DNA from 3 places in the Lysinibacillus sp. FSL M8-0134 genome. Region 1 is predicted to be linked to each of the others. Evidence: riboswitches for the same ligand, from Rfam matches in the RefSeq annotation. Region 1 holds a riboswitch; each other region holds the start of a gene.

What was found. Region 1 has a riboswitch for lysine ahead of MKY49_RS00920 (amino acid permease). Riboswitches for the same ligand answer to the same signal wherever they lie in the genome.
Positions count from the first base shown of each region.
Region 2: it holds a riboswitch for lysine, as region 1 does, so the genes downstream of both, MKY49_RS16140 (aspartate kinase) here and MKY49_RS00920 (amino acid permease) in region 1, are expected to answer to the same signal.
Region 3: it holds a riboswitch for lysine, as region 1 does, so the genes downstream of both, MKY49_RS10840 (transporter substrate-binding domain-containing protein) here and MKY49_RS00920 (amino acid permease) in region 1, are expected to answer to the same signal.

Region 1 is NZ_JBBPAJ010000001.1:169,084-178,952, reverse strand. Features, by position in the region: gene MKY49_RS00945 (Nramp family divalent metal transporter) at 1-444, shown strand, start outside; gene MKY49_RS00940 (ABC transporter permease) at 495-1,184, opposite strand; gene MKY49_RS00935 (ABC transporter ATP-binding protein) at 1,177-2,100, opposite strand; gene MKY49_RS00930 (sensor histidine kinase) at 2,237-3,172, opposite strand; gene MKY49_RS00925 (response regulator transcription factor) at 3,176-3,868, opposite strand; gene MKY49_RS00920 (amino acid permease) at 4,032-5,495, opposite strand; lysine riboswitch at 5,578-5,754, opposite strand; gene MKY49_RS00915 (CynX/NimT family MFS transporter) at 5,932-7,140, shown strand; gene MKY49_RS00910 (hypothetical protein) at 7,192-7,722, opposite strand; gene MKY49_RS00905 (nitric oxide synthase oxygenase) at 7,796-8,842, opposite strand; tRNA gene MKY49_RS00900 (tRNA-Glu) at 9,132-9,203, opposite strand; tRNA gene MKY49_RS00895 (tRNA-Asn) at 9,205-9,281, opposite strand; tRNA gene MKY49_RS00890 (tRNA-Ile) at 9,289-9,362, opposite strand; tRNA gene MKY49_RS00885 (tRNA-Gly) at 9,367-9,440, opposite strand; tRNA gene MKY49_RS00880 (tRNA-Phe) at 9,447-9,522, opposite strand; tRNA gene MKY49_RS00875 (tRNA-Ser) at 9,527-9,619, opposite strand; tRNA gene MKY49_RS00870 (tRNA-Ala) at 9,633-9,708, opposite strand; tRNA gene MKY49_RS00865 (tRNA-Pro) at 9,723-9,799, opposite strand; tRNA gene MKY49_RS00860 (tRNA-Arg) at 9,814-9,869, opposite strand, start outside.
Region 2 is NZ_JBBPAJ010000001.1:3,157,486-3,167,354, reverse strand. Features, by position in the region: gene MKY49_RS16155 (amino acid permease) at 1-569, shown strand, start outside; gene trxA (thioredoxin) at 688-999, shown strand; gene uvrC (excinuclease ABC subunit UvrC) at 1,099-2,889, shown strand; lysine riboswitch at 2,995-3,173, shown strand; gene MKY49_RS16140 (aspartate kinase) at 3,308-4,534, shown strand; gene MKY49_RS16135 (YslB family protein) at 4,625-5,059, opposite strand; gene MKY49_RS16130 (succinate dehydrogenase cytochrome b558 subunit) at 5,332-5,940, shown strand; gene sdhA (succinate dehydrogenase flavoprotein subunit) at 6,006-7,760, shown strand; gene sdhB (succinate dehydrogenase iron-sulfur subunit) at 7,766-8,545, shown strand; gene MKY49_RS16115 (acyl-CoA thioesterase) at 8,806-9,270, shown strand; gene MKY49_RS16110 (helix-turn-helix domain-containing protein) at 9,537-9,758, shown strand; gene MKY49_RS16105 (MarR family winged helix-turn-helix transcriptional regulator) at 9,833-9,869, shown strand, end outside.
Region 3 is NZ_JBBPAJ010000001.1:2,133,861-2,143,729, reverse strand. Features, by position in the region: gene MKY49_RS10880 (methyl-accepting chemotaxis protein) at 1-494, shown strand, start outside; gene MKY49_RS10875 (acylphosphatase) at 537-818, shown strand; gene MKY49_RS10870 (hypothetical protein) at 1,278-1,448, opposite strand; gene MKY49_RS10865 (5-bromo-4-chloroindolyl phosphate hydrolysis family protein) at 2,061-2,711, shown strand; gene MKY49_RS10860 (toxic anion resistance protein) at 2,708-3,775, shown strand; gene MKY49_RS10855 (DUF6501 family protein) at 3,820-4,017, opposite strand; gene MKY49_RS10850 (amino acid ABC transporter ATP-binding protein) at 4,281-5,012, opposite strand; gene MKY49_RS10845 (amino acid ABC transporter permease) at 5,025-5,750, opposite strand; gene MKY49_RS10840 (transporter substrate-binding domain-containing protein) at 5,921-6,778, opposite strand; lysine riboswitch at 6,898-7,084, opposite strand; gene odhB (2-oxoglutarate dehydrogenase complex dihydrolipoyllysine-residue succinyltransferase) at 7,425-8,678, opposite strand; gene MKY49_RS10830 (2-oxoglutarate dehydrogenase E1 component) at 8,768-9,869, opposite strand, start outside.

The sequences.
Region 1 (9,869 bases):
CAAGGCGTTGTAGTTGAAGATTTAGATGTTGCCTATAACGGCTTAAAAGAGGCTCTTGGCCCATTGGCTGCCATTTCTTTTGGTCTTGGTTTACTTATTGCAGGGCTTGCTAGCTCCTCTGTAGGGACTTTAGCCGGTGATGTAGTCATGCAAGGCTTTATTCAAAGAAAAATACCTCTTTATTTACGTAGAGCAATTACCATGGTACCTCCACTTGCAATCATTGCATCTGGTGTGAATGCAACCTATGCTCTAGTTCTTAGTCAGGTTGTTTTATCATTTGGTATTGCCTTTGCACTTATCCCTCTTGTTATGTTTACAAGTAAACGAGACATCATGGGTAGCCTAGTTAATCACCGTATTACAACAATTTTGGGTTGGTTTGTCGTAGTCATTGTTGTTACGCTGAATATTTACTTACTGTGGGAAACAATATTTGGATAATAAAAAGCCAGGTACTCTGTAGATAGAATGAGTACCTGGTATTTTTTTGATTAAACATCCACCTTTTCAATATTTCTAATGGCTAAATAGGCAATGCCTAGACCTACAATTGCTAAAGTAATAGGAATAAAAATAATATCGTTTAACGTAAAGTTACCTGTATTAGACGAAGTCAGAGATACTATTATAATTGATGAAATAATAGTTGCTGGTATGGAGTATTTTCTCATTCCGAAATACAATGGGATTAAAGCTATACCCGAGGCAGCAATCGCATTCATCAATACGGAAGGAATGTGTTGTAAGATTAATGAGCTTGATAGTACATTTGGAATCAAATCAAATTTATCACTAATAACACAGAAAGCCGTTGTAATAAAAGCATTTGAAATGATGATCGTACTAAACGTAAAAAGCATTACAATGGCAAGCTTCGCGACGATTAATTTCTTTCTACTTATAGGATACATAAAAGCTAAGGTGATGGTCTTAAATTTATATTCTCCGATAATCAACTTAGCTATTAACGTAGAAGCAAAAATACTAAAGACGACTCTAATCATTGATTCAATGACACTTAAAGCAACCTGGTAATTTTCAAGGTCTTGGTCCCCCTCCACTTTGGAAATACCTACTACCAAAAATAGAAATCCAAGAATAATAAAATTAGCAATAATAGCCCCCTTAACGTATGAGCCTAAATGATACTTTTTCATTTCTAAACGCATTAAATTAAGCATGGACAACTCCTCCATTGATTAATTTTAGGAAATAATCCTCAAGTGAGCTTGTTTTTTTGCTTATCTCTTCAATTTCGATGTCATGTTCAATTAATGTTTTTGTTAGGCTCTTTTGGGATACTGTCGAATCATAAACTCTAATAGAGTTGTCATCCATCAGCTTAAAATTAGCAATCTTCAATACACTTTCTAAAATAAAAGCTGCCTTCTTGCCATCATTGACAATGACTTCAATATAATCTGCTTGATTACGATTAATTGTTTCCATTGTAACTTCCGTGAGTAGCCTACCATCCTTAATGACACCTATTGTATCAGCCAATTGTTCAATTTCCCCTAATATATGGCTGGAGATGATAATCGTAATACCATACTCCTTACAGAGCATTTTGAAGAGCTCTCTCAACTCTTTAATCCCTACAGGATCTAATCCATTAATTGGTTCATCTAAAATAAGAAGTTCTGGCTTTGTTATAATGGCACGTGCAATGCCTAGTCTCTGTTTCATCCCTAGAGAAAAGTCTTTTACACGCTTCTCTTCTGTATTTGATAATTTTACTAAATTTAGAACATGAGCAATTTCTTTTTTATCGTAATACCCCATATATTCGCAATGCAGTTCTAAGGTCTCCTTAGCCGTCAATTTTTCATAGAAAATAGGATACTCAATAATCGTTCCCATTCTTTTTAGTACTTCATAGGATCGATCCGTCAGCTTTTCGCCAAATATTTCTACATCCCCGCTTGTTGGCTTCGTCAGATTTGTTAGCATCTTCATGACAGTGGTTTTACCTGCACCATTTGGACCTAAAAATCCATAAATCTCTCCCTTTTTGACGTTCATATTGACAGTGGATACCACTTCTTTACCATCGTACACTTTCGTAAGCTGATTTGTTTTTACAATGTATGTCATGTAAATCTCTCCCTCAATTGTGGCTAGTTTCATTATAAAAAATGAACCTCTCTAATTAATTACTTGATTCTTACAAATTTCTTAAGAGCAAAATAAAAGCCTGTAAAGCATTGAAAGCTCTACAGGCAGTGTGAATTCAATACATCATTCGTTTTAAAGCAATTGTAAAAATGGTCTTTTTATAAGGAATACTTGATAGCTGGATGGAACCATCCATTATTTCCACAAGACGCTTTGTAATGGTTAGACCTAGGCCGCTTCCCTGGAAGGATTTATTTCGAGAGTCTTCTAGTGTATACATTCTTTCAAAAACAGTATCGATATGATATTCATCAATGCCCTTGCCTTGATCCCACACATCAATATAAATGTTTGTCTCATCATTTCTTACGGTTAAGCCAATCACATTGCCATCCGCTCCATAAGCTATAGCATTTGATAATAGATTGTTTAGAACTCTATCTAACGCTTCTTCATTACCAAGGGCATACATAGGAAGTTCGGGGATTGAAATATTGATATTTAATCCCACCGATGTGACCATATCGTAAAAGGATAAAATATTTTTTCGGCATATTTCACAAACATTGATTTTCGTGATTGGATAATTTGCATCTCCTGCCTCTAATTTTGCCAGATCAAAAAATGTATGAATGATTTTTAATACTTCTAACGTTTTAGCATGAACACCAGTGAGTAATCGCTGTCGCTCTTCCTCACTAATTGAACTTTGAAGCTGAAGTATTTCAATATAGCCTAATACAACTGTTAAAGGTGTTTTAAGATCATGTGAAATATTTGCCAACATCTTTTTCATTGAATCTTCCATTTTTCGATGTGTAGCAAGAACCTTTTGCTTGTCATCCAATAAGGCATTTATTGTAATCAGTAATTGCTGAATTTCTGGATTTGTCGTAGCAACTAAAACCTTTTCATTAGTTGGTTTATTAACAATTGCTTGTATTTTTTCATGCATGTATTGGATTGTATCATCTTGTTCTTTTTTTACTTTTCTTTGATAAAGAATAATACCCGCCAGCAACAAAATAATTAGTAATAGACATAACGTCATATTTTATCCCTCAAACTTATAGCCAATTCCCCACAGCGTTTTTATATAATGAGGATTAGACGGATCATCTTCAATTTTTTCGCGAAGTCTTCTTATATGTACATTAATAATATTTTCATCACCGTAGTAAGTATCTTTCCATATTGTCTGATAAATTTGCTCCTTAGTAAAAACTCGCTGGCGATTTGTTACAAGCAATTTTAAAATGGCAAATTCCTTAGATGTTAGTTTCACTTCTTGCCCATCTTTATCTACAGAAAAGTTAATCATATTTATCGTTAAATTATCGATCACTACTACATCTTGTTTGTTATCCACTTGACTAGAATATTTGGTTGCTCGTCTAATAACGGCTTTTACGCGAGCAGAAAACTCTAGCATAGAAAATGGTTTAGCAATATAATCATCTGCACCTAAGCCTAACCCTAAAGCTTTATCTACATCACTATCCTTTGCTGACATAATGATGATAGGAAGCGCTGCTTGTTCTCGAATTATTTTTAGTACTTCTAATCCATTAAGTTTAGGAATCATAATATCTAAGATAACTAAATCAAATGAATGGTTTAAACAATACTGTAATGCCTCTTCTCCATTCTTTGCAGTTGTAACACCGAAGCCTTCCAATAGTAAAAAGTTTTCTACCATTTCACGAATAGCCTCATCATCTTCAACTAGTAAAATATGTTTTTGCATTTTCATGCACCTCTTCCTAACTAAAAAGCCATTAGTATGACTTTCCACATCTATAGTATATTACCATATATATGATATAGATTAAGAAATAAATTTAACGCCCAAATATAAAAAAGCCGTCCTATCAACCGTCATACAACGGTATACAGAACAGCTTTTCTATTTAATCCTCCACTTTTAAATCACACTCATTAAGTGGAAGCATTTTTGTTTTATGTTTAATTTTATAGCCTAACCATAATAGTAAGAAAAATGGAATTCCAATATAAGAAACTAGAATACCGTACCAATCGATTTTGTCTCCTGTAAAGGCTGTGTAATTTTGTCCAATGACCACAATCATACAAACTGTAAAGGCGAATAGTGGTCCGAATGGATACAATTTTGCTTTATAAGGTAATAGCTTTGGATCTAAGCCCTGTGCGTCGAATGCACGACGGAAACGATAATGACTAAATGCAATGCCAAGCCATGCAATAAAGCCAGACATTCCAGAGGCATTTAATAGCCAGATATACACCACACCGTCACCGAAAAATGACGCTAAAAATGCTAAACAGCCTACAGCTAATGTTGCTAGTAGCGCGTAAATTGGAATACCACGGCGACTAAGCTTTGTAAAGATTTTAGGCGCATGACCATCCACCGCTAATTGCCATAACATACGAGATGATGCATAAAGCCCTGAGTTACCTGCTGATAGCATAGCCGTTAAAATAATAGCGTTCATTAACGACGCAGCAAAGGCGATACCTAAGCGATCAAACACTAATGTAAATGGTGATACTGCAATATCTTCTGATAATAAGCGCTCATCTGTGAAAGGAATCAGCATTCCTATTGCACCAATTGCTAAAATATAGAATAAAAGAATACGCCAGAATACGGATTTTACAGCTTTCGGAATATTTTTACCTGGATCATCAGTTTCACCAGCTGTTATACCTAGAAGCTCTGTTCCTTGGAATGAAAACCCTGCAGCCAGGAAAATACCAAAGGTAGCAAGGAAGCCCCCATGGAATGGCCCATCACTAATAAAGAAATTTGTGAAGCCTACAGGTGCCTGACCACCTAAAATACCAAAAATCATTAATAAACTAATAATAATAAAAACAATGACCGTTGCTACTTTAATCATAGCAAACCAATATTCACTTTCACCATAGCTCTTTACAGAAAGTAAATTAAACGTTAGCACAACAGCAATAAATAATACTGTCCAAAGTGCTGATGAGCTATCTGGGAACCAATATTTCATTATTAAAGACACTGCTGCAATTTCTGCTGCAATCGTAATTGCCCAGTTATACCAATAGTTCCAACCTAAAGCGAAGCCTAGTGCTGGATCTACGAATTTTGTTGCATACGTACTAAATGAACCTGATGATGGCATATAAGCAGCCATCTCTCCTAAGCTCGTCATTAGGAAGTACACCATAACACCAATTAAGGCATAGGCAAGCAATGCGCCTCCTGGCCCTGCTTGTGCAATGGCACCACCACTAGCTAAAAATAGCCCCGTACCAATTGTACCGCCTAAAGAAATCATTGTAATATGACGGCTTTTTAATTCTTTTTTCAGCTTTGGTTCGTTATGACCGAGCTGATTTACTTTTATTTCACTCACGATATAGCTTCCTTCCTATTTATGAGGCAAAAAAATGCCATCACATGAACAATGTGATGGCTAAGTTAATCCTCAGTTTTTCCTAAATGATAGCTCAACACGTTGTACAAACGTGACAGTTCTGTTCCTTTCGGAGACAGCCCCAGCATGAGGTTTTCAAGTCCCCTCACACTTCGGCAATATTTCCTTTCAGCTAATCTCATCAATGCTTGTCATTTCAATTAGCATACTTATAAATATCGCGACCTCTACCTCAATACAAACATGAGGCATATAATTATTAAATTTATGATGATTATTATACTAACATAAGACCATAGACATTTCAACAACACGGAAAATGTTCTGTATTTTATGAATCTTCTACTATTTTTAATAGTGTGATAAAGTGTTATAGTAGTTCAATTAGAATGGTTAATAACAGGGGGGAGTTATTTTGACTACAAATGATCATTCCGCTAGTTATCCAAGTAAAAAAATTAGCTGGAAAGGAACAACATTACTTTTAGTCTTTGGGGTTATTTTTATTGCCTCTACATTACGAATGCCATTAACTGTTGTTGGTCCAATCATATCCTTTATCCGTGATGATCTTGGTATCTCTAATGTATTAGCAGGCTTTCTAACAACTATTCCATTGCTTGCTTTTGCCATCATATCGCCTTTTGCACCTATCGTAGCACGTAAACTAGGGCTTGAGCTTACTTTATTTTTATCCACTATTCTATTGGCCTTAGGGATAGTTCTACGCTCACTTGGAACAACAGGATTACTTATATTTGGTACTATGCTAATTGGCGTAGCAATATCTTTTGGAAATGTACTCATTCCAGGATTACTAAAATTGAAATTTCCATACCATGTAGGCTTACTGATGGCCTTCTTCACCATGTCCATGAATTTAACTGCTGGCCTTGGCGCAGGTATTAGCTATCCAATAGCTAATTCATCATTAGGCTGGCAAGGGGCTTTGGCCATTGCTCTTGTACTTGTTGTCGTTACGATTTTAATTTGGATACCTCAATTAAAATCAAATAAACCTGAACCAACTACCTCATCTAAAAAGTCAGGTCCACCACTATGGAAATCACCTGTTACGTGGGCCGTCACAGGCGCAATGGGTTTACAGTCTTTATTATTCTACACGACTGCAGCTTGGATTCCAGAAATCTATATTGCCCAAGGATTAGCTCCTGATAAGGCTGGCTGGATGTTTTCTATTATGCAATTCTCTCAAGTTCCAATGGCATTAGCTGTGCCTATTATTGCTAGTAAAATGACTTCACAGCGACCTCTTGTACTGATGTTTACGTCGTTCTATTTAGTAGGCTTTGTTGGTGTTGTAATGGAATGGACAAGCCTTGGAGTACTTTGGATGGTCCTTCTAGGATTAGCAGGTGGTTCTTCATTCGCATTAGCCATGATGTTTTTCACCCTTCGCACCCGTACTGCCTTTGAAGCAGCAGATTTATCAGGCTTTGCACAATCTTTAGGGTATTTATTTGCCGCAATTGGTCCTATTCTTTTTGGCTACTTGCATGATTTATTCGGTGGCTGGGATATTGCTGGCTGGCTTTTTGTAGTTGTGGCAATGGTACTTTTCTTCTGCTCAATGAGAGCTTCTAAAGATGAATATGTCCATTAAATTGGAGCAGATGGGAAATGGCATATGTTTCTCATCTGCTTTTTTATCAACCTATTTATTCAGCTGCTCTAATAACCTTAGCAGTTCCGCAAGACGGTCTGCTGCTTCGTTATTGTGCACTGTAATAGCCGTTAAACTAGGGATAGCCTCTTGTAAGAGTAGATAGCTGAAATAATAATAGCTTAAAAATGCTGTCTGCTCATAGCCCGTCGGCGTTTCTCTTTCCCACTCTTGATCGTCATCCTCTTCATTTTCTGTCCATAAGTAGTTTCTATCTAGCAGCTTCTGCATGGGTTGAACAGTTTGTGTTGGCTCTAAATAATCCACAGTAATCGCCTGAGCAACGGCTAAATAAAGTTCAATTTCTTGTAAGGAGACATCCTCCCTATCTTGGCTACCCAGCTTTTTTAAAAGGATTAACAAAACCCATGGTGTCACCTGCCAAAGTGTACCTTGATGTTCAATTAACTCAGCTAGTTGTCGGTAATTTTCCTCTTCAATCAGCTGCGGAATGGCTGCACCTCTTCCATAAGGTGTGGTCAATTGTTGCCACGGGATATCTGGAATTTGCTGCTCCAACATAGTGGATCACCCTCTTCTTAAAATACAATTAATTGATAAATTTACTGATAGGAAATTGAAGAGTCTTCTATTGTTAATAGCATGGTTTTTGATAAAAATAATTTGGTGTATGATAGACATTTACATAGGGCTTATGGAAAATATGCGTTGTTGCAGGTGAAAGCGGTGGAATTAACCATGTCCAGTTGCCTGTAACTTCCCGTTCAGCCGATAGCTCTGCTTCCTCAAATAATTTAAACTGCTGAGCCGCTGTATGATGATCGACAATGCTTACCCCATCTTCTTTAAAGGAATGGAGAACTGCTATATTAAGCTCCACTAATGCACGATCACGCCAAAGAGAAGCTTGTTTGGTTGTATCAAGATTAAAAATCTCAGCAATAGCTGGTAGCATATTATAGCGGTCATGATCAGCTAAATTACGTGCTCCAATTTCTGTCCCCATATACCAACCATTAAAAGGAGCAGCTTGGTAATCAATGCCTGCCATTCGAAAACGCATACTCGAGATAATGGGTACAGCATACCATTTCATCTCTAATTTTTCTATTTCAGCTTCCTCTGGATGGCGGATTGGCACCTCTAAAATATATTCTGCTGGAATTGTAAACAGCCTTGGAGCTCGCCCATCTACTTGTATAACAAGTGGTAACACATCAAAAGCTGTTCTCTCACTTTTCCAGCCTAGCGTTTCACATACTTGTGTAAACGCAACAGAATGAGAATCACCTATAACACCTAATTCCGTTTCATAGCCCGCATAACGGATAAGTTGGTGATTCCAAATCCGTACTCGATCTGAGGCAAACACGGTTATTGTAGGGCGGATTTTCCCACTATTTGTTGCATACTCGATATGCTCTAGTAATTTTCGAAAAATATCCTCTTCGTCTAAAAGATCTCGTGCGTCTACTACATGCAATGACTGCCAAAACAAGCGTCCAATACATTTGTTACTATTACGCCATGCGACACGTGCTCCAAAAACTAGTTCCTCTGTTGTGGGGTAATATTCACCTTCACTCTTAATCTCTTGCAATCTATTCTCTAACCAAAGATCTGATTTATTTTGTTCTTTCTGATATTGACTTAAGAATTGCTCTATCTCCTGTATACTCATATCGATTCCTCCACTTACCCTCATATTAGAGCAACGATACGGCAAGCACCATGAAAATAGCTGTTGAAAAAACATACATATTGCATATATGAAATAGTTTGTTCAAATTTATTAGTGGGTGAAACATGTGATTGATAAATGGAACAGGACCTTGAAATGAGCTAAAGCATTTATACTGTCCTATGTTCACCATAAAAAAGCTACAGAACCTTTTAATGGTTTTATAGTCTTGGTTGAACATCTACATATAGAAAAAAGCATGTAACACACATCTGTGCTACATGCTTGATGACCCGTACGGGATTCGAACCCGTGTTACCGCCGTGAAAGGGCGGTGTCTTAACCACTTGACCAACGGGCCGTGGCTCCGAAGGCAGGACTCGAACCTGCGACAACCTGATTAACAGTCAGGTGCTACTACCAACTGAGCTACTTCGGAATAATGATGGGCCTAAATGGACTCGAACCATCGACCTCACGCTTATCAGGCGTGCGCTCTAACCAGCTGAGCTATAGGCCCATTTTGGAGCGGGTGATGAGAATCGAACTCACGACATCAGCTTGGAAGGCTGAGGTTTTACCATTAAACTACACCCGCAAATAATGGTGGGTCAGGACGGAATCGAACCGCCGACACTTAGAGCTTCAATCTAATGCTCTACCAACTGAGCTACTGACCCGAAATGGAGGAGGTAGAGGGATTCGAACCCCCGCGCGGTGTTACCCGCCTGTCGGTTTTCAAGACCGATCCCTTCAGCCAGACTTGGGTATACCTCCAAAAATATTGAAATGGTGGAGCCTAGCGGGATCGAACCGCTGACCTCCTGCGTGCAAGGCAGGCGCTCTCCCAGCTGAGCTAAGGCCCCATTTAAATAAAAGATGGTCGGAATGACAGGATTCGAACCTACGACCCCTTGGTCCCAAACCAAGTGCTCTACCAAGCTGAGCTACATTCCGTAAAATACATTTATTGGCGCGCCCGACAGGAGTCGAACCCATAACCTTCTGATCCGTAGTCAGACGCTCT
Region 2 (9,869 bases), 3.0 Mb from region 1:
ATGTAAACGGGGTACCTGAAAGTCCATTTGTAATGGTATTTAAAATGATCGGCATTCCTGGTGCAGATCATATTATGAACGCTGTCGTTTTACTTGCCATTATTTCCTCCATGAATTCAGGACTCTATGGTTCATCTCGTGTGCTGTATACCCAAGCTGTAGACGGGCGTGTACCTAAAATCTTTGGCTATTTATCTAAACGTAAAGTGCCAGTATATGCTATTTTAATGTGTACAGTGGCCATGTATTTAGGTGTAATCTTATCTCTATATGCTGGGAGCAAGACCTTTGATTTCTTAATGGGATCTCTTGGTTATACGGTGTTATTCATTTGGTTAATTATTGCGATTGCCCATTTGAAATCACGAAAAAAACAAGCGGAAAATACAAGTGCTTATGAAGTGAAATGGTTCCCTTATACAACATGGATCGCTATAATTGCGTTAAGTGCCATTTTAATTGGGATTATTTTCACAACTTCCATCATCATCACAGGCATTACGTTAGGCATTTATCTCTTTATTACATTATCCTATGTATTGAAAGGCCGTTATCAAGAAAATGAATAGTCAATCTTACGTTTTTCGACATCGTTTTTCATAAAAAATACATTGTAGGCAGATTGTTCGCTCAAGTGAATTTATCCATGCTATACTACAATCATAGTAAGCTTAAGGAGGATTTCAAATGGCAATTGTACATGCAACGGATGCTACGTTCCAAAACGATATTAAAGAAGGGTTAGTACTAGTAGACTTTTGGGCTGCTTGGTGTGGACCTTGTAAAATGATTGGGCCAGTTCTTGAAGAAATGGACGCTGCTGGTAGTGCAGCTAAAATTGTAAAAGTTGACGTAGACAATAACCAAGGTACTGCAGCTGAGTATCAAATTATGTCTATCCCATCTTTACTATTATTTAAAGATGGAGAATTAGTTGACAAAACTGTAGGCTTCCAACCTAAAGAAGCTTTAGAAGCATTTATCGCAAAACATGCGTAATAAATGAAGTTTATAAAAGCCGAGCCATCAATTGATGTGTTCGGCTTTTTTTCGTTATATAATATGGAGAGGAAATTTTACTTAGGGGGCAGGTAGGTAATGAACGATTTAATTAAGCGTAAACTGGATATTTTACCCGATCAGCCTGGCTGCTATTTGATGAAAGATCGACAGGGGACAATTATATATGTCGGTAAAGCGAAAGTACTGAAAAATCGTGTGCGTTCTTACTTTACAGGTACACATGAGGGGAAAACACAAAGACTTGTAAGTGAAATAGAAGATTTTGAGTATATCGTGACATCATCCAATATTGAAGCACTTATTTTAGAGCTGAATCTCATTAAATTACATGATCCAAAATACAATGTCATGCTAACGGATGATAAGACATATCCATATTTAAAAATTACCAACGAAAAACATCCGCGTCTTATTACAACACGAAAGGTTAAAAAGGATAAGGCTAAATATTTTGGTCCCTATCCTAATGCATATGCGGCAAGTGAAACGAAAAAGCTATTAGATCGATTATATCCGCTACGCAAATGTGTACAATTACCTTCAAAAGTTTGTTTGTACTATCATATGGGTCAATGCTTGGCTCCCTGTATAAAGGAAATTGATGGTCAAACTTATCAAGAAATGATTGAGGATATGACAAAGTTTTTAAATGGTGGTGTTGAGGCAGTTAAAAAGGAGCTGGAAACTAAAATGCTTGCAGCTGCTGAAAATTTGGAATTTGAACGTGCGAAGGAGTTTCGAGACCAAATTGCACACATTGATACAGTTATGCAAAAACAAAAAATTGTATCAAGTGATACAACAAACCGTGATGTATTTGGCTATGCTGTTGAAAAAGGATGGATGTGTGTACAAGTATTTTTTGTCCGACAAGGTAAATTAATAGAACGTGATGTCTCCATTTTCCCGATCTATCAAGATGCTGAAGAAGAATTTTTAACATTTGTTGGGCGTTTCTATGAGAAACCAGAGCATATAAAGCCAAAAGAAGTTTTTATTCCACAAGCCATTGATGCAGCCATTTTAACGGAATTATTAGAGATCAAAGTACTCACACCAAAACGAGGACAGAAAAAGGAATTGGTAGATTTAGCAACCAAAAATGCTGAAATAGCTGTGGCAGCTAAATTCCAGCTGATTGAACGACAAGAAGAACGTACAATTGGTGCTTGTGAGGTTCTTGGTGAGGCAATGGGTATAACGACGCCATTACGAATCGAAGCTTTTGATAATAGTCATATGCATGGCACGGATGCCGTCTCTGCTATGGTTGTTTTCATTGATGGAAAGCCTGCAAGAAAGGAATATCGTAAGTACAAAACGCGTTCAGCAGCCAAGCATGATGATTATGGCGCTATGCAGGAGGTCATCCGTCGTCGTTATACGAGGGTTTTAAAAGAGGGTTTACCATTACCAGATTTAGTCCTCATTGATGGAGGAAAAGGGCAAATGGAAGTAGCTCGTGAAGTATTAGAAGATGAACTAGGGCTTGTTATACCAATTGCGGGTTTAGCAAAGGATGACAAGCATAATACATCGCAGCTATTGTTTGGTGATCCGCCAGAAGTGATCGCCTTAAAGCGTACAAGTGATGGTTTTTATTTGTTACAACGAATTCAAGATGAAGTCCATCGCTTTGCTATTACGTTCTTGCGTCAACAGCATGAGAAGCATGCTATTCAATCTGTCCTTGATCAAATCGAAGGGATAGGACCTAAACGTAAGCAACAGTTGCTTAAACATTTTGGGTCAGTCAAAAAAATTCGAGAGGCGAGCGAACTAGCTTTACAGGAGGCTGGGATGCCTGCTAAGTTAGCAAGCCAAATTTACTCCTATTTTCAGCAAGAATCGTTGTCAAAGGAATAGACATGTGCTAAGGTTGTAAATAACATTGTTGTTCAATGTTAAACAGCCCTTTGGACGGCTAGTTAGTGGACGCCAGGGCTAATAAATTTAATACTTCACTTTTAAGGTGATGATAGAGGTGCAAGATTCAAGAATAGCACAATGGAGGATGAACAAGTCCAGAGACATTGTGTGAAAGGGGAGCTTGCCGAAGTACAGCATTGTTGTTTCCTTTGTTGTACTGGTTTTGCATTTAAGAAATGTAAGACTGTCGATTCTAAACGTTTCGGAGAGCTATCACACATGCGCAAGTTACGATTATTGTACATGTTATAAGCAGCTTTCACGTTATGTGGAAGTTGCTTTTTTAGTTTTCTAGAGACTGTTTTTACACTTCGAAGTTAAGTGAAATACGCAGACTGGAAAGGGGAACAAAAAAATGGCTAGAATTGTGATGAAGTTTGGAGGAGCTACAATAGCATCAACGGGCCACATCCAAGAAATGGCTCGAAAAGCTATTGCTGAGAAGGATAAAGGGTTTGATGTAGTAGTGGTAGTAGCGGCAATGGGACAAACTGCAAAAGACGTAAAGATGATGGTGAAGCGTTTCACTGACGATGTGTCAAAGCGAGAATTAGCTGCAGTGATGTCCACATGTACTCAATTATCTAGCTCTTTATTTGCTATTGCATTACAAGAAGCAGGCTATAAGGCAGTGTCATTAACTGGATGGCAGGCAGGTATTCATACGGATCGTATGTATCGACATGCACGTATAGACAATTTAGATGTCCATCGTATTGAAGAACATTTTGAACAAGGCCAAATTGTAGTCATTGCTGGAGAACAGGGTGTTGACGACGATTATAATATAACAACTCTTGGAAAGGGTGGAGCGGAAACAACAGCTGTAGCTCTTGCCATAGGTTTAGAGGCAGAGAGAGTTGATATATATAGCAATGTGGATGGTGTTTATACAGCCGATCCACGCTATGTTACAAATGCCCAAAAGCTACAGGAAATTTCTTACGATGAAATGTTGGAACTATCCAATTTAGGTTCACATGTTATACATCCACGGGCAGTAGAGTTAGCGAAGAAGTTTCAATTACCAGTTATCATCCGCTCTAGTTCAGTAGAGTCGGTAGGTACTTTATTGAAGGAGGAAGTGGAAATGGAGAAAAATTTAGTAGTTCGCGGTGTAGCTTTTGAAGCAGATATTATTCGGTTAACAGTTGGGTATGATGCCTATAGCGAAGGTTCATTAGCCGATATGTTTACCACCCTAGCAGAAAATCGGATCAATGTAGATATTATTGTTCAAGCGATTATTGATGGATTAAAGCCGACTGTATCTTTTTCCATTTTAAAAGAGGAATTTGCGGAAGCATTGCGGGTTCTAGAAGATAGCAAAGTATCACTTGGCTTTAGCTTTGCTGACTTCGAAATAGGGTTAGCGAAAGTTTCCATTATTGGTTCAGGTATGGCGTCTAATCCTGGTGTTGCTGCCCGTATGTTTGATCGATTACGCCATGAAAACATTCCCGTAAAAATGGTTAGCACATCTGAAATAAAAGTATCAGTTGTCGTACCACAGGATGATATGATCCGTGCAGCAAATGCATTACATGATGAATTTAATTTAGAGCAAGCACTTTATATATAATAATAGAAGAAACAGCATTTTATGTAATTGTTCGAAATGATAGGAAGAAAAAAGGATTGTCATCCCATATAAGGGAGGCAATCCTTTTCATTACTCTGTAGGGATGGTATTCATAATACGTTCCTTAACATCCCATTTGACTGTAAACATGACATGGTGTTGCTTTTCTCGTTTTTCTTCATAGCATTCTGTAAGATAGCCTTTAGCTAATTGAATTTGTTCAGCTATAAATCCCGCCTCAAGTCTAAAGCTACGTTGTTTGATTTGTAATATTTCTGGGTCATTAGTCAATTCGAAAATGCGACCATCCTTTGATTCTTTTAATAACGCTAATGTACCCCAACAGGCATCTGCGAAAAATGCGATAAGTTCGTCTTGACTTTTACATGGAAACTTACGTGCAAGCTCTTTACCTGCCCAATAAAGGACATCATCTTCATGTTTACCAAGTATAGAAGATAGAATATGATCGCGAATGATCTCATAACCAAATGATGAGATTGTAGGAGATGGAGTGTTTAACATTGTTATCCTTCTTTCTTAGAATATTCTTAAAATTTGGCGGTAATAAAGTAATGATAGATTTTTCGAGAAAAAACGACGCATCATGTACTATATTAGTTCTTTAATAAGCTCTATGAAAAACTCCGAGTTGCCTTGACGCTCGTAGCTCTTGAGAGTACAATAAACATGTCATAATATTGTACCATGATGAAATACACAGTCAATGAAGTATCATTTACAAAATGATGACTTCTTTTGTTGTGCTATTTTAAGTACTAAGGGGGGTAACAGTCTTGTCGAAAGATCGAGAGTTTTTATGGCGTCGCTTACATTCTCTACTTGGGATCATTCCAGTAGGTCTGTTTTTAACGATGCACCTGTTCATTAACTTTACAGCAACAGGCGGGGCAGAAAGTTACAACGATGCTACCGCAGTAATGGAAAAGATTCCATTCCTTATCCTAGTTGAATGGATTGTCATCTATATTCCATTAATGTTCCACGCATTCTATGGTGTTTACATTGCATTCACTGCTACACCAAACACAGGACGTTTCAGCACGTACCGTAACTGGATGTTCTCTTTACAACGTTTCACTGGTGTATTCCTAGTGATTTTCATTGCATGGCATATTTTCCAAACTCGTATTCAAAAAGCACTTGGCACACACGTTGATTACGACATGATGGCAAATATCGTGAATAATCCATTCATGCTTGGATTCTACATTGTTGGTATTTTATCAGCAACTTTCCACTTATCTAACGGTTTATGGGCATTCCTAGTAAGCTGGGGTATTACACAATCTCCTCAGTCTCAAAAGATTGCTACTTACGTAACAAACATTATTTTCGTAATTCTAAGTGTAGTTGGTGTGGCTGCTATTTTAGCTTTCGTTTAATTCCATAGAAGCTAGGATAGACACATGCAATCATTGCAATTTTTTAAGAGGAGTGAGAAATAATCATGGCGAAAAGCAAAATAATTGTTGTCGGCGGTGGTCTTGCCGGTCTGATGGCAACGATTAAAGCAGCTGAAGTTGGTACTGAAGTTGATTTATTCTCATTAGTTCCTGTAAAACGCTCACACTCTGTTTGTGCGCAAGGCGGAATTAATGGTGCGGTAAATACAAAAGGTGAAGGGGATTCTCCATGGATCCACTTTGATGATACAGTATATGGTGGGGACTTCTTAGCGAACCAACCACCAGTTAAAGGTATGTGTGATGCAGCACCTGGCATTATTCACTTAATGGACCGTATGGGTGTTATGTTCAACCGTACACCAGAAGGACTTTTAGACTTCCGTCGTTTTGGTGGTACACTACACCACCGTACAGCTTTCTCTGGTGCTACAACTGGACAACAATTACTATACGCACTTGACGAGCAAGTTCGTTCACACGAAGTAGCTGGTTTAGTAAATAAATATGAGCACTGGGAATTCCTTGGTGTTATTATCGACGAAGACGGCGTTTGCCGTGGTATCGTAGCGCAAGATATGCGCACAGAAGAAATTAAATCATTCCGTGCAGACGCTGTTATTATGGCGACTGGTGGCCCTGGTATTATCTTCGGTAAAACAACAAACTCTGTTATTAATACAGGTTCTGCTGCTTCTATCGTATACCAACAAGGTGCTTCTTATGCGAATGGTGAGTTCATTCAAATTCACCCAACAGCGATTCCTGGAGATGACAAAAACCGTCTAATGTCAGAATCTGCTCGTGGTGAAGGTGGTCGTATTTGGACTTATAAAGACGGTAAACCTTGGTACTTCTTAGAAGAAAAATACCCAGCTTATGGTAACTTAGTACCACGTGATATTGCAACACGTGAAATTTTCGACGTTTGTGTAAACCAAAAACTTGGTATCAACGGCGAAAACATGGTATATCTAGATCTTTCTCATAAAGATCCACATGAATTGGACGTTAAACTTGGTGGTATCATCGAAATCTACGAAAAATTCGTAGGGGATGACCCACGTAAATTACCAATGAAAATCTTCCCAGCTGTTCACTATTCAATGGGTGGATTATGGGTTGACTATAACCAAATGACTGAAATTCCTGGTCTATTTGCAGCAGGTGAATGTGATTACTCACAACACGGTGCAAACCGTCTTGGCGCAAACTCATTACTATCTGCTATCTACGGTGGTATGGTTGCAGGACCAAACGCAGTAGATTATGTAAAACATCTTAAAAAGCATGCTGAAGATCTTCCACAAGACCTTTATGATGCTCGCGTAAAGGAAGAACAAGCTAAATGGGAAGCTATCATGAAAATGGATGGCACAGAAAACGCTTACTTACTTCACAAAGAGCTTGGTGAAATGATGACTGCTACAATGACTGTAGTACGTTACAATGATCAGCTTGAAGAAACACTGAAAAAACTTGATGAGCTAACTGAGCGTTGGAATAATATCAACATTAACGATACGCAAAAATGGAGTAACCAAGGTGCACACTTCACACGTCAACTTAAGAATATGATAGTTCTTGCGAAAGTAATGACAAAAGGTGCATTATTACGTAATGAATCACGTGGAGCACACTATAAACCTGATTTCCCTAACCGTGATGATGAGAACTTCTTAAAGACAACAATGGCGAAGTTTGACCCAACTACTGGTAACCCAATTATCACGTACCAAGAAGTCGACGTTTCTTTAATCCCACCACGTAAACGTGACTACTCTGCGAAAGGAGACTAAAAGTTATGCAAATCGCAGCTAATACTGGAAGAATGGTTAAAGTGGAAATCTTACGTCAAGATACACAAGGCGGCAATAGCTACTGGCAAAAATTCCAAGTACCTTACCGTCATGGTATGAACGTAATTTCAATTTTAATGGAAATTCAAAAAAACCCTGTTACTGAAAATGGTGAAAGCACAACGCCAGTAACTTGGGATATGAACTGTTTAGAAGAAGTTTGTGGTGCATGTTCAATGGTAATTAATGGACGTCCACGTCAATCATGTTCAACGCTTGTTGACCAATTGACAGAGCCAATTAAACTTGAGCCAATGAAAACATTCCCTGTTATTCGTGACTTACAAGTTGACCGTGAACGTATGTTCAATGCACTTAAAAAAGTTAAAGCATGGGTACCAATCGATGGTACTTATGATTTAGGTGAAGGTCCACGTATGCCAGAAGGTAAACGTCAATGGGCTTATGAATTATCTAAATGTATGACTTGTGGTGTATGTATGGAAGCATGTCCAAACGTGTCTGAAAAAGCTTCATTCATCGGACCAGCTCCATTATCACAAGTACGTCTTTTCAATACTCACCCAACAGGTGCAATGATTAAAGATGAACGTTTAAATGCTATTATGGGTGATGGCGGCCTTGCAAACTGTGGTAACTCTCAAAACTGTGTTGCTGCATGTCCAAAAGGTATTCCTTTAACAACATCTATCGCTTCACTTAACCGTGCAACTACAGTGCAAATGTTCCGTAACTTCTTCGGTTCTGATCACTACGTAGACTAATATCGGATAAGCGGGCTTTCAAACTCCCTTACACTTTTGTGTGAGGGAGTTTTTTATATTTATAGAAACCAATCTAATGATGTAATGGGTAGCAATATTTGCAATAAAAATAGGTAAATAGTGAATTTTTCTATGCTAATAAATCAATTTCTTTTATAATGAATATTGATTCATTTACTATTTGCCATGATTAATAAAAGTGCAAATGCATTACTCGACTTAAAATAGGAGTGGCAAACAATGAAAAGGGGATGTGTAACATGAAGGCAAAATATATTGAAAATTTACAAGAGTGGCAAAAGGATTTTTCCTTTTATAGTGAGGTACGTGTACGTTTTTCGGAAACGGATATGTACGGGCATATGAACAATACCGTTAGCTTTACATATTTTGAGCAAGCAAGAATTGATTATTTTCGTCATTTAGATATTTTAATGCCTTCAGCAGTGGATGAAGGTGTAAAAGCTATACCGATAGTAGCTGATTTACAATGTGATTATGTAAAACAAGTTTTCTTTGATGATGTTCTACGAATTTACACAAAGATAGCGAATGTCGGGAATTCTTCAATGGACATTCATTATCTAGCAAAAAATCAGAAGAATGAAATATGCTTTACAGGTCGCGGAACAATTGTGCAAATGGATCCTCGAACAGGCAAAAGTGTGCCGATTTCAGAGGAGGAGAGAGCTCATTTAATTAGTCTAGCAATTATTTCTCAGTAAAAAGTGTAAATAGTGAGGAGTGTAGTCATCTTGTTCAATTTCGTGATAGCTGTTTGCGAGTAAACCACTAACCAAACTACATTGGCAATCATCTCGACGCTTAATTGTGGTGAGATATGGACCCAATAAACAGAAAACGAACGTATGTGTCGAAGCAATTTCCGAAATTTTTAAAGAAAACATGTAATAATCATGCAAATAGCCGTCACCGCTTCAAGCCCCTTAACATAAGTTACAATACGTGCGGGGGAGGAGGGTGTAACTGAATGAATGGCTCTCATCATCGTTCTCTTTTAACAAACCGAGAACGTGAAATATTTGCGCTTTTATTAGCTGAAAAAACAACGAGAGATATTGCAGAGCAGCTTGGTATTAGTGAAAAAACAGTGCGGAATCACATTTCCAATACAATTCAAAAGCTAGGTGTAACGAATCGATCTCAGGCGTTAATTGAGCTGTTACGCTTGGAAGAATTTAAATTAGACTAATGGACACTTGCTATTTCGTGAAAAAAACGACAAAATAGAACTATTCAACGTATTTTTAGGAGTGAAATAGTTATATGTCGGATGAAGTAACAAAGCACTCACCTGAAACCG
Region 3 (9,869 bases), 2.0 Mb from region 1:
TTTCAAGCTTGCAGGAAGATATTCGTGATTATAGTCACAATACATCTAGTGATATTCATCTATTAGGGAAAGAAATTAATCGTTTCCGTAATGATATTATTGCCAACAATAATGTACAGCTTTCCTCTATTGCCCTTCTTCAATTATCGAAAGCAGATCACATTTTATGGAAGTGGCGTATTTACAACATGTTCTTAGGCCTTGAAAGTGTTGAACCAAATGATGTTTCTTCTCATAGAGACTGTCGACTTGGCAAATGGTATACAGCACCTCGCACAGTAGAACGTTTCGGCCATCTTCAGGACTATCATGATTTAGATGGCTACCATTTACGTGTCCATGAATCAGCAAAGCTTGCCGCAGAAGCTCATAAAGCAGGTAATATCGAAAAAGCAGATGTCCACCTCAAAGAAGTGGATGAAGCATCTAAGCATGTTCTCTATTATATTAATAACTTGATTGCCTATTTAGAAAAAGAACGTGTTATGCATTAAAAAGAAGAGGTATTCCCCTTTTCACTAGTAGGAGGTATTCCCGTGAACAAACGAGCAAGTATCAAATTTTTTGGTGATGTATACGGCACAGGTTATCGTTTCTTTATCAAACAAAAGGCTATTGAATTAGGATTAAAAGGATACTGTCGACTAAATAATGCTGAGCAAATTGAGGTCGAAGTGGAAGGCTCTGAAAAAGCACTCAATGAATTCCTCCTTTTTGTCCAAAAAGGCGTTAGTCCACAAGCTGATTCCAATTCCTTTTCATTAGAAATGTACGATGATTTAAAAGGCTATATACGCATGGAGTCAGACATTGTTTAGTTTGGCTCTTGCCTTTTAACATTTTATCAAGGTTTATGGCACCTTTACTGATAGTATGAATATTGTTATCTTGAATACGTTTCCGGGGGCAAGTTTATTAAGATTGGGGTAAAGTCCCCAGTCTTTTTATTTTGTATATCTGCTACATTGTATCTTGCGGTCAAAATTCAGCTACCAATTACCTCTGCAGCGAGAATTACGCATGAGGCTGGTGAAGTCCTCAAATTTGGGGAGATGTTTCATTATACATCTTCTTATTTTTGATGAAGTCTGTCGGAAAGAATTCTTCCATTATATGGCACTTTGCATTTCCCCTCACCATATATAACAGAAAATCGCTTCATTATTTTATAGCTTACTTTACATGAATCATGATATGAGTGGAAATCATTGTATTTCATAAAATTTTGTCATAAAAAATGAGCATCCACGATTAAATGGATGCTCTATCTTCATTAATTATTGCATTGGGCAAGGTGCTTTGACACAACTTGGTGGCTTTGATGAACCTCCACCGCCGTCATTTTCATAATGTGGTTTGCTAGCACTCGCGCTTGCACCACTAGCTAATCCTAAGCTTAAAAATAGAACACCTAAAATAGACAACATCGATTTTTTCTTTTTCATCATTTCCATCCTCCATATATTTGATAATTTGGTTTACAATTGTTATATTCTGCATTATTTTATAAATCCCTTTAATTTTTTAGAATTTTTAAATTTTTATTTTAAAAAACACCTAGGCAATTTGCCCAGATGCTAAGGGAAAAGACGATAATTCGATGTACCTTCTATAATCAATTTAGAATGACAAAAGAAAAAGCCACACCTTGTTAGATGTATTCTTGGGTTGATTAAAAATGCTCACACTAATGGAAAACCCGATCATATACCGTATTGAACCGCTCTCATTACTGCCGAAACTGATCATATTTCGTATAGAACCGCTCTCACTACTACCAAAATCGATCATATACCGTATAGAACCACTCATTCAAGTAAAAAACATAGTAACCAACGGCTCATCGGTCTCTTTGATGAAAATCGACTCACACACATTTTATCGAAAAGCGGTCTCCCGCTATTTTTCCATCGAAACATCTCACTTATTCTATGTATTATCATTGAGAAAGTTAACAATTAGCAGTAAAATTTATGTAAGGGTTTATTTTTCAATGAAACTTTATGTCGATTATTTCGTATAAGAAGATAGACATATTGAAAAGCAAGGAGGATGAAACAATGCTTAGTGTCGGACAGTTTTTCTCTAGACATAGTGCCAGCTTTCTTATTTCGCTTACAACTGTTTCTATCGCAGCAATTGCGGCAAATCCTGGATTCTTCCTTGGTGGTTTACTGTTTGCGGGTTCATATGCGACGAGTACAACGTTGCTGAAACATAGACAAAAAAAGAAGGTCATGCAAATAGCAGGTATCACAAAAGAAGAGTTCAAGCATATTGACACACAATTATCTACAGCCAATAAGCATATTCAAACATTAAGTCAAAACTATTTACGTGTCCGTTCTGTATCTGCTTTTAAACAACTTCTTGAGATGACACGTATCTCAAAAAATATTGTTAAAATTGTGAAGACAGACCCGCGAAAGTTTTATAATGTGGAACCATTTTTCTATGCGCATTTACCTTCTGCGGTGGAATTAACGGATAAATATACAATGCTTTCAAGGCAGCCTGTGAAGGATAAGGAAATTCAATTGACGTTATCCAAAACACGTGAAACTCTTACCGATTTAAATGATACAATACAAATTGATTTAAAGGATGCGCTTGCTAATGATATCGATCATCTGCAAATGGAGATCGAGTTCGCAAATCGCTCCAATTTAAGACGTAGAGAACAATTGGACTGGCGAGGCGATGATAAATGACGGCTAATGAACACGCATTTCAACTTAATACCATACCTGGACTTTCTCCACTAGTCCAATCCTACTTAGAAACAACTCCACAAAATGAGGCGATGGCGACATATGAAACGCTATCGCCTCTTGCACAAAGTCGTGCATTACTATATGCCAGTCAAATCGATTTAACTGATTTTGAATCATTGCTATCTCTTGGGCAAGATTCGCAGCGAGCCCTATCTCAATTTGCGGATCGAATGCTTGCACAGGTGAAGCAAAAGGACGTTACTAAAATTGGGCAAATGCTTGATTCCTTAATGCAGACACTAGATCGAGTAGACCCGACAGCTTTAGAACCAAAGAAGCAAACGTTCTTCAAAAAAATGTTTGGTAAAACAGAGCCCTCGGTCAAGCAAACGTTAACAGAATTTGAGCGTATTAGTATTCAGGTAGAACGTATTGGTGTTCAACTAGAACGTGCACAGCTCCAGCTGATTAAAGATGTGGAAAACTTAGAAGCACTTTATAACCATAATCGAGGATTTTTTGAGGAACTGGCTACTGCCATTGCAGCAGGTCAAATGAAAAAACAACAAGCTATTGAAGTAGAGCTACCAGCACAAATAATGAGTGTCCAAGCAAGCAAACAGCCGCTCGCTATTCAGCAGCTCAATGATTTTGCTGCGCAAATTGAACGATTGGACCAACGTATTTATGATTTACAAGTATCTCAGCAAGTAGCCCTGCAAACGGCTCCTCAGATACGGATGATTCAACAAGCTAATCAAACGTTAGCCGAAAAAATTGAGTTCTCAATTGTTACGCTAATTCCGCTATGGAAAAACCAACTGGCAATGATGCTATCGATGCATATGGATCAGCACTATGCCCGACTAGAGGAACGGTTATCAAAGACACATGATCGTTTTACAAGTCCATCTTTTGAACAGCAAGTTTCAAAATTTAAAGAAACACAGCATGAATTACAAACAGCAATTAAGGATGTCTTTGCTTTGCATACGGCAACCGAACAAGAGAAACAACAGCTGCAAGATGTAGCGGGTGCTCAAGGCTATCAGCGAGATTAAAAAATGGGTGGCTCAGCAAATGCTCTGAACCACCCTGTTTTTATTTATTCGAAATAATCCTTATAATAGCCGCCGACATTACCTGTGTTGTCGATAATAAAAATGAATTCTTCTGTTTCGTTTTTTACTTCATATTCTTTACCTACTGTTAAGACGTTGGACACTAAGTATTTCGATGCATTTGTATGTTTGCAGGTAACCGTTCGTAATGTTGGCGCATCTTTCCATTTTAAATGTAACATATTCTCTCTACCTCTCTTTACTAGCAAAAGCTAATGTCTATTGCTTATTTTATAATATTTTTGGTCTTTTGTGGAGAAAAAAGAAATACTATACCTATTCTATCCAAAAAAAAATGAAATTCGGGGTGTTCTCATGAGTTTTGGTGGTGTACCGCAATGGTTTTTTATCATTGCTGTAGCATTCGCAATCTGCTTTGTGCTCTATGCAGAATGGAATTCTAGAAAATAAGTGAGTCCAAAATAATGGACTCACTTTTTTGTGCTTATTTTAAAGTACGTTTTAAAAACTCTTTCGTACGTTCATGCTGTGGATTGACTAATACTTGTGATGGTGGGCCTTCTTCCACAATCACACCTTTATCCATAAAGACGACACGATCTGCCACTTCTTTAGCAAACTCCATTTCATGTGTCACAATTAACATTGTATTCCCTGCGTCTGCTAATTGTCGCATAACCTTCAGCACCTCTCCTACCATTTCTGGGTCCAGTGCTGATGTCGGTTCATCAAATAGCATTACTTCGGGATTCATAGACAGTGCTCGAGCAATTGCTACACGTTGCTTTTGTCCGCCTGAAAGCTGACGTGGCTTAGCGTTTACATATTGATCCATACCTACGATCTTCAAATATTTCAGCGCTGTTTCTTCCGCTTCTTTCTTCGAGCGCTTAAGTACTTTGATTTGGCCGACTGTGCAATTACTTAACACATTATGATTATTAAATAAATTGAACTGCTGGAATACCATTCCTAGATGGGTACGATATTCTTGGATATTGTGCTTTTCATCTAGGATGTCTTCTCCCTGATAAATTATTTGCCCGCCACTTGGTGTTTCTAATAAATTTATGCAACGAAGTAGTGTAGACTTACCAGAACCAGAGGAACCAATTAAACAAACAACCTCGCCTTTTTCCACTTGGAAATTCACATCTTTTAACACTTGGTTACGTCCAAATGATTTACTTAAATGTTCGATTTTAATGACTGCCATTTGTGCGTCCCCCTATACAGCTTCTTTTTGTTCTTTTTGATAGGCATCCGGTCCATCCAAACGTTTTTCAACATATAGAAGGATGCGAGATGCGGTAAATGTCATAATGAAATAAAGAACACATGCGACAAAGAACGATTCAAAATAACGGAAGTTGTTACCTGAAATTGATTTTGTTTGGAAGAATAACTCTGTTACGCCGATGACATTTAATACGGCTGTATCTTTAATATTCATAATTAGTTGGTTACCTGTTGCTGGTAAAACGTTACGTGCTACTTGCGGCAGGACTACGTGAAGCATGATTTGGAAGTGATTCATCCCAATCGCTGATGCTGCCTCGTATTGACCATTATCAATCGATACAATCCCACCACGCACAATCTCTGCCATGTATGCCCCTGTATTAAGAGAAACGACTAAAATACCTGCTGTGATAAAATGCATGTCAATTCCAAACGCGATATCTAATCCGTAGTAGACAACCATAGCCTGTACAATCATTGGTGTACCACGGAAAAATTCAACATAGCATGTTAGGATAAAATTAATAAGCTTCAGGCTATAAAATTTTATTCCTTTTTTACGAACTGGAATCGTATGCATAATTCCGATGAAAAATCCGATGAATGCACCAATAATTGTACTAATAATCGAAATCAGTAACGTATAATACGCACCTCGTAAAAACATTTGCCAGTTGTTTTCAATAATTGAAATTATCCATTCAAGACTCATGATGTTCCTCCTTACAATGTCATGTTGCTTGCTTATCTTTTTCGTGTCCTAGCTCTTTCTACCATTCTATGATTTGTCACGCTAGGACATTATCATTATGTAGAGAGGTTCTCATTTTGATAATGATGAAATGATCATGCACGGACCAGCAACTAGTCCGTGCCTTGTCATTATTGTGCTGCTGGTTGATTCTTAATCGCTTCTTCCATAATGGCTTGACGATCGTCCTCTGTAATACCTTTTAATATTTCGTTAATTTTTTCACGATTTGCATCTTCTTTGCGTAAACCTACAGCAATTGAAGTGTTAGAAAGATCTGTATCAAAGCCTTCTTCAAATGCAACATATGTGAACTTATCGTTCGCTGCTGCAGCGGAAATTCCTTCTGGACGTTCTGCTACATAACCATCAATTTTGCCAGCCTCTAAAGCGACACGCATTGCCGGGAAGCTTTCCATAGCAGTTTGTTTGTCTACACCTTTAATTTGATCAATAACTGTGTAGTTCGATGTATTTAATTGGGATGTAATTTTTGCACCAGAGAAATCTTGAATTGATTTTGCCCCTTCATATTTGCTACCCTTTTTAATCACCATTACGAAATCCGACGTGTAGTAGTTTTCAGTAAAGTCGATTGTTTTCTTACGTTCTTCTGTTGGTGACATACCCGCAATGATTGCATCAATTTTGTTTGATTGTAGCGCTGGAACTAAGCCGTCCCATTCCATTTTTACGATAACTAGCTCTTTGCCTAAGCCTTCAGCGATTTTTTTCGCCATTTGTACATCATAGCCGCCTGCATACTCTGCATTATCAGCAATTTTTACCGCGCCATTAGCATCGTCCTGCTGTGTCCAGTTGAATGGTGGGTAGCCAGCCTCCATTCCAATGCGGAATTCACCGCCGCCTTCTTCCTTGTCCGCGCCAGCATCACCTGAACCGCCGTCTTTTTTGTCGCTAGTGCCACATGCAGCTAGCACAATTGCTGTCATGATAGAGATCATTACTAACAACCATTTTCTTTTCATGAAAAACTCCCCTTTTCTGTAAAAAAATAAGACAACTGTACTAAAAAAGACCTAAGTTTATTGAACTTAGGTCTTACCTTTTATGACAGTTGCCCAAATCCTCACTATTATTTCCATATTTCCGAGATAGCACAACCTAGTAAACCTGGAAATCAATTTACTAGGACAGTCCTGCACTTATTCACTGCAGACCCAGCATAAAAGTACGAGCTCCTTTTATACTTCGGCGATATTTCCTTCTTCATTGCGTCTTCGCTTGCTTGTACTCAACAATGAACTAATAAATACCGCGCCTCTACCTCACTGGTAACATTCGTGAGGTTTGTTTATTTAATTGATATTTAGATACTACTATAAAACTAATATGTTCGTCAAGACGATTTTAACATTTTTCTGATTAATGACAATATTAGGTTATTATGCGTTCTCTATCCATTTTAAATCATTGAGCTTTCGTCAATATTTCTGAAAATTACAACACATTTTTATTATAGAGTATGTTTTCTATGTGAGAAAAGTTGTGTTTATTTCTTTTTTGCTCCTCTATACGATATAACATTAGTACTCTTTCAAAAATAGAATCGGTCGAAAGATTTCATATGCACAAAAAAACCCTGCTGAACATTGTTCGCAGGGTTTAATGGTATTATGAATTTAATAATAAATCTTCTGGGTTTTCAATTAATTCTTTAACTGTTTTTAAGAATCCTACTGAATCTTTTCCATCGATGATACGGTGATCGTAAGAAAGTGCTACATACATCATTGGACGGATTTGAACTTCCCCATTTACAGCAACTGGACGGTTAACAATAGAGTGCATACCTAAAATACCAGCTTGAGTACCGTTCATAATTGGTGTTGACATTAATGAACCGAATACACCACCGTTTGTGATTGTGAATGATCCACCAGCCATATCATTTAAGCCTAATTTTTTATCACGAGCTTTTGTCGCTAAGTTAGCAATATCTTTTTCGATTTCAGCGAAGTTTTTGCTGTTTGCATCACGTACAACTGGTACTACTAAACCTTCTTCAGTTGATACAGCGATACCGATATCGAAGAAGTTATTTAAATGAATTTCATCGCCAACGATTTGAGCGTTTACGTATGGGTATTTTTTCAGTGCTGCAACAACAGCTTTTGTGAAGAATGACATGAAACCAAGTTTGATGTCGTTTGCTTTCACAAACTCTTCTTGTTTACGTTTACGAAGTGCCATGATGTTTGTCATGTCAATTTCGTTGAATGTTGTTAACATAGCTGTTGATTGTTTAACTTCTAATAAACGTTTTGCAATTGTTTGACGACGACGGCTCATTTTTTCAATTGTTACACGATCAGAATTAGCTGCTGGTGTGAATACAACTGGGCCACCTGTAGTTGCTACTGGTGTAGGTGCTACTGCTGCCGCTGGTGCAGTTCCGTGTGCTACTACATCTTGTACACGTACGCGACCTTGTGGATCTACTGGAGATACTGCTGCAAGGTCAATACCTTTTTCACGTGCAAGACGACGTGCTGCTGGAGATGCGATAACACGCTCACCAGAAGTTTCTTCTACTACTGGAGCTGCTGCCGCTGGTGCAGGTGCTGCTTGTGGTGCTGCTGGAGCTGGAGCTGCTTCAGCTGGAGCCGCTGCTGGTGCAGGTGCTGCGCCTTCGCCTGCTTCTACTACTGCGATAACTTGACCAACTAGAACAGTGTCGCCTTCTTCAGCTAAAATTTGTGTTAATACACCTGCTTCTTCAGAAATGATTTCAGCGTTTACTTTATCTGTTTCAAGTTCAACGATGAATTCACCTTTTTCAACGCGATCGCCCACTTTTTTAACCCACTGTGCGATACTACCTTCTGTAATCGATTCTGCTAATTCAGGGACTTTAATTTCAGCCACTTTCATTTCCTCCTTTGATTAACGTGCTTACGCACATAGAAGGGCTACCGCTTAAGGGCAAGTAGCCCGGTTTCAATATTTATATGTGATTATTTAACCTTTACTGGCTCAGCAACTGCTTCTTCAATTAATGCTGATTGTGCAGCTTTATGAGAATCTGCGTCTCCTTCAGAAGTTGAGCTCATTGCAGGACGACCTACATAGCGAAGCTTTTTACCTTCTGAAAGTTCATATAATGTTTCTAATGCATAATTCCATGAGCCTTGGTTTTTAGGTTCTTCTTGTACCCAAACAATTTCTTTCACATTAGGATACTTAGCAATAATACCAGCAACTTGCTCTTTTGGGAATGGGTAAAGTTGTTCTACACGAATAATGTGTAAGTGATCGAAGCCTTCTCCGTCTTTCACGCGATCGGCTAAATCGATCATCACTTTACCTGTACCTAAAACGATGCGTTCTACAGCTTCTGGTTTAGCACCTAAACCTGGTTGTTCAATCACTTCTTGGAATGAACCATTTGCTAATTGCTCAGCATTAGCGGCTGCTAATGGATGACGTAATAATGATTTTGGTGATACGACTACAAGTGGACGTACCCCTTCAGTACCTAATAACGCTGCTTGACGGCGTAATAAGTGGTAGTAGTTGCCTGCGTTTGAACAGTTTGCTACAAACCAGTTATTTTCAGCTGACATTTGTAAATAACGTTCCATACGGCTTGAAGAGTGCTCTGGACCTTGACCTTCATAACCATGTGGTAAAAGGATCACTAAGCCAGATTTTTGACCCCATTTAGAGCGTGCCCCTGAAATAAAGTTATCAAACATCACTTGCGCCATATTCGCAAAGTCACCGAATTGTGCTTCCCAGACAGTTAATACATGGCTGTTTTCTAGGTTGTAACCATACTCAAAGCCTACTACCCCTGCTTCTGTCAGTGGTGAGTTGTGTACTGTAAAGGATGCGTTCGCACCAGAAATATGGTGAAGTGGTGTGAATACATTGCCATTGTTTTTATCATGTAGTACTAAGTGACGTTGAGAGAATGTACCACGCTGTGCATCTTGACCTGTAAAACGTACTGGTGTGCCATCTTGGATAATTGTTGCATATGCTAAAGTTTCCGCATGACCCCAGTCGATTTTAGCTGACGCATAAGCATCACGACGTTTTTCTAAAATTTTACCA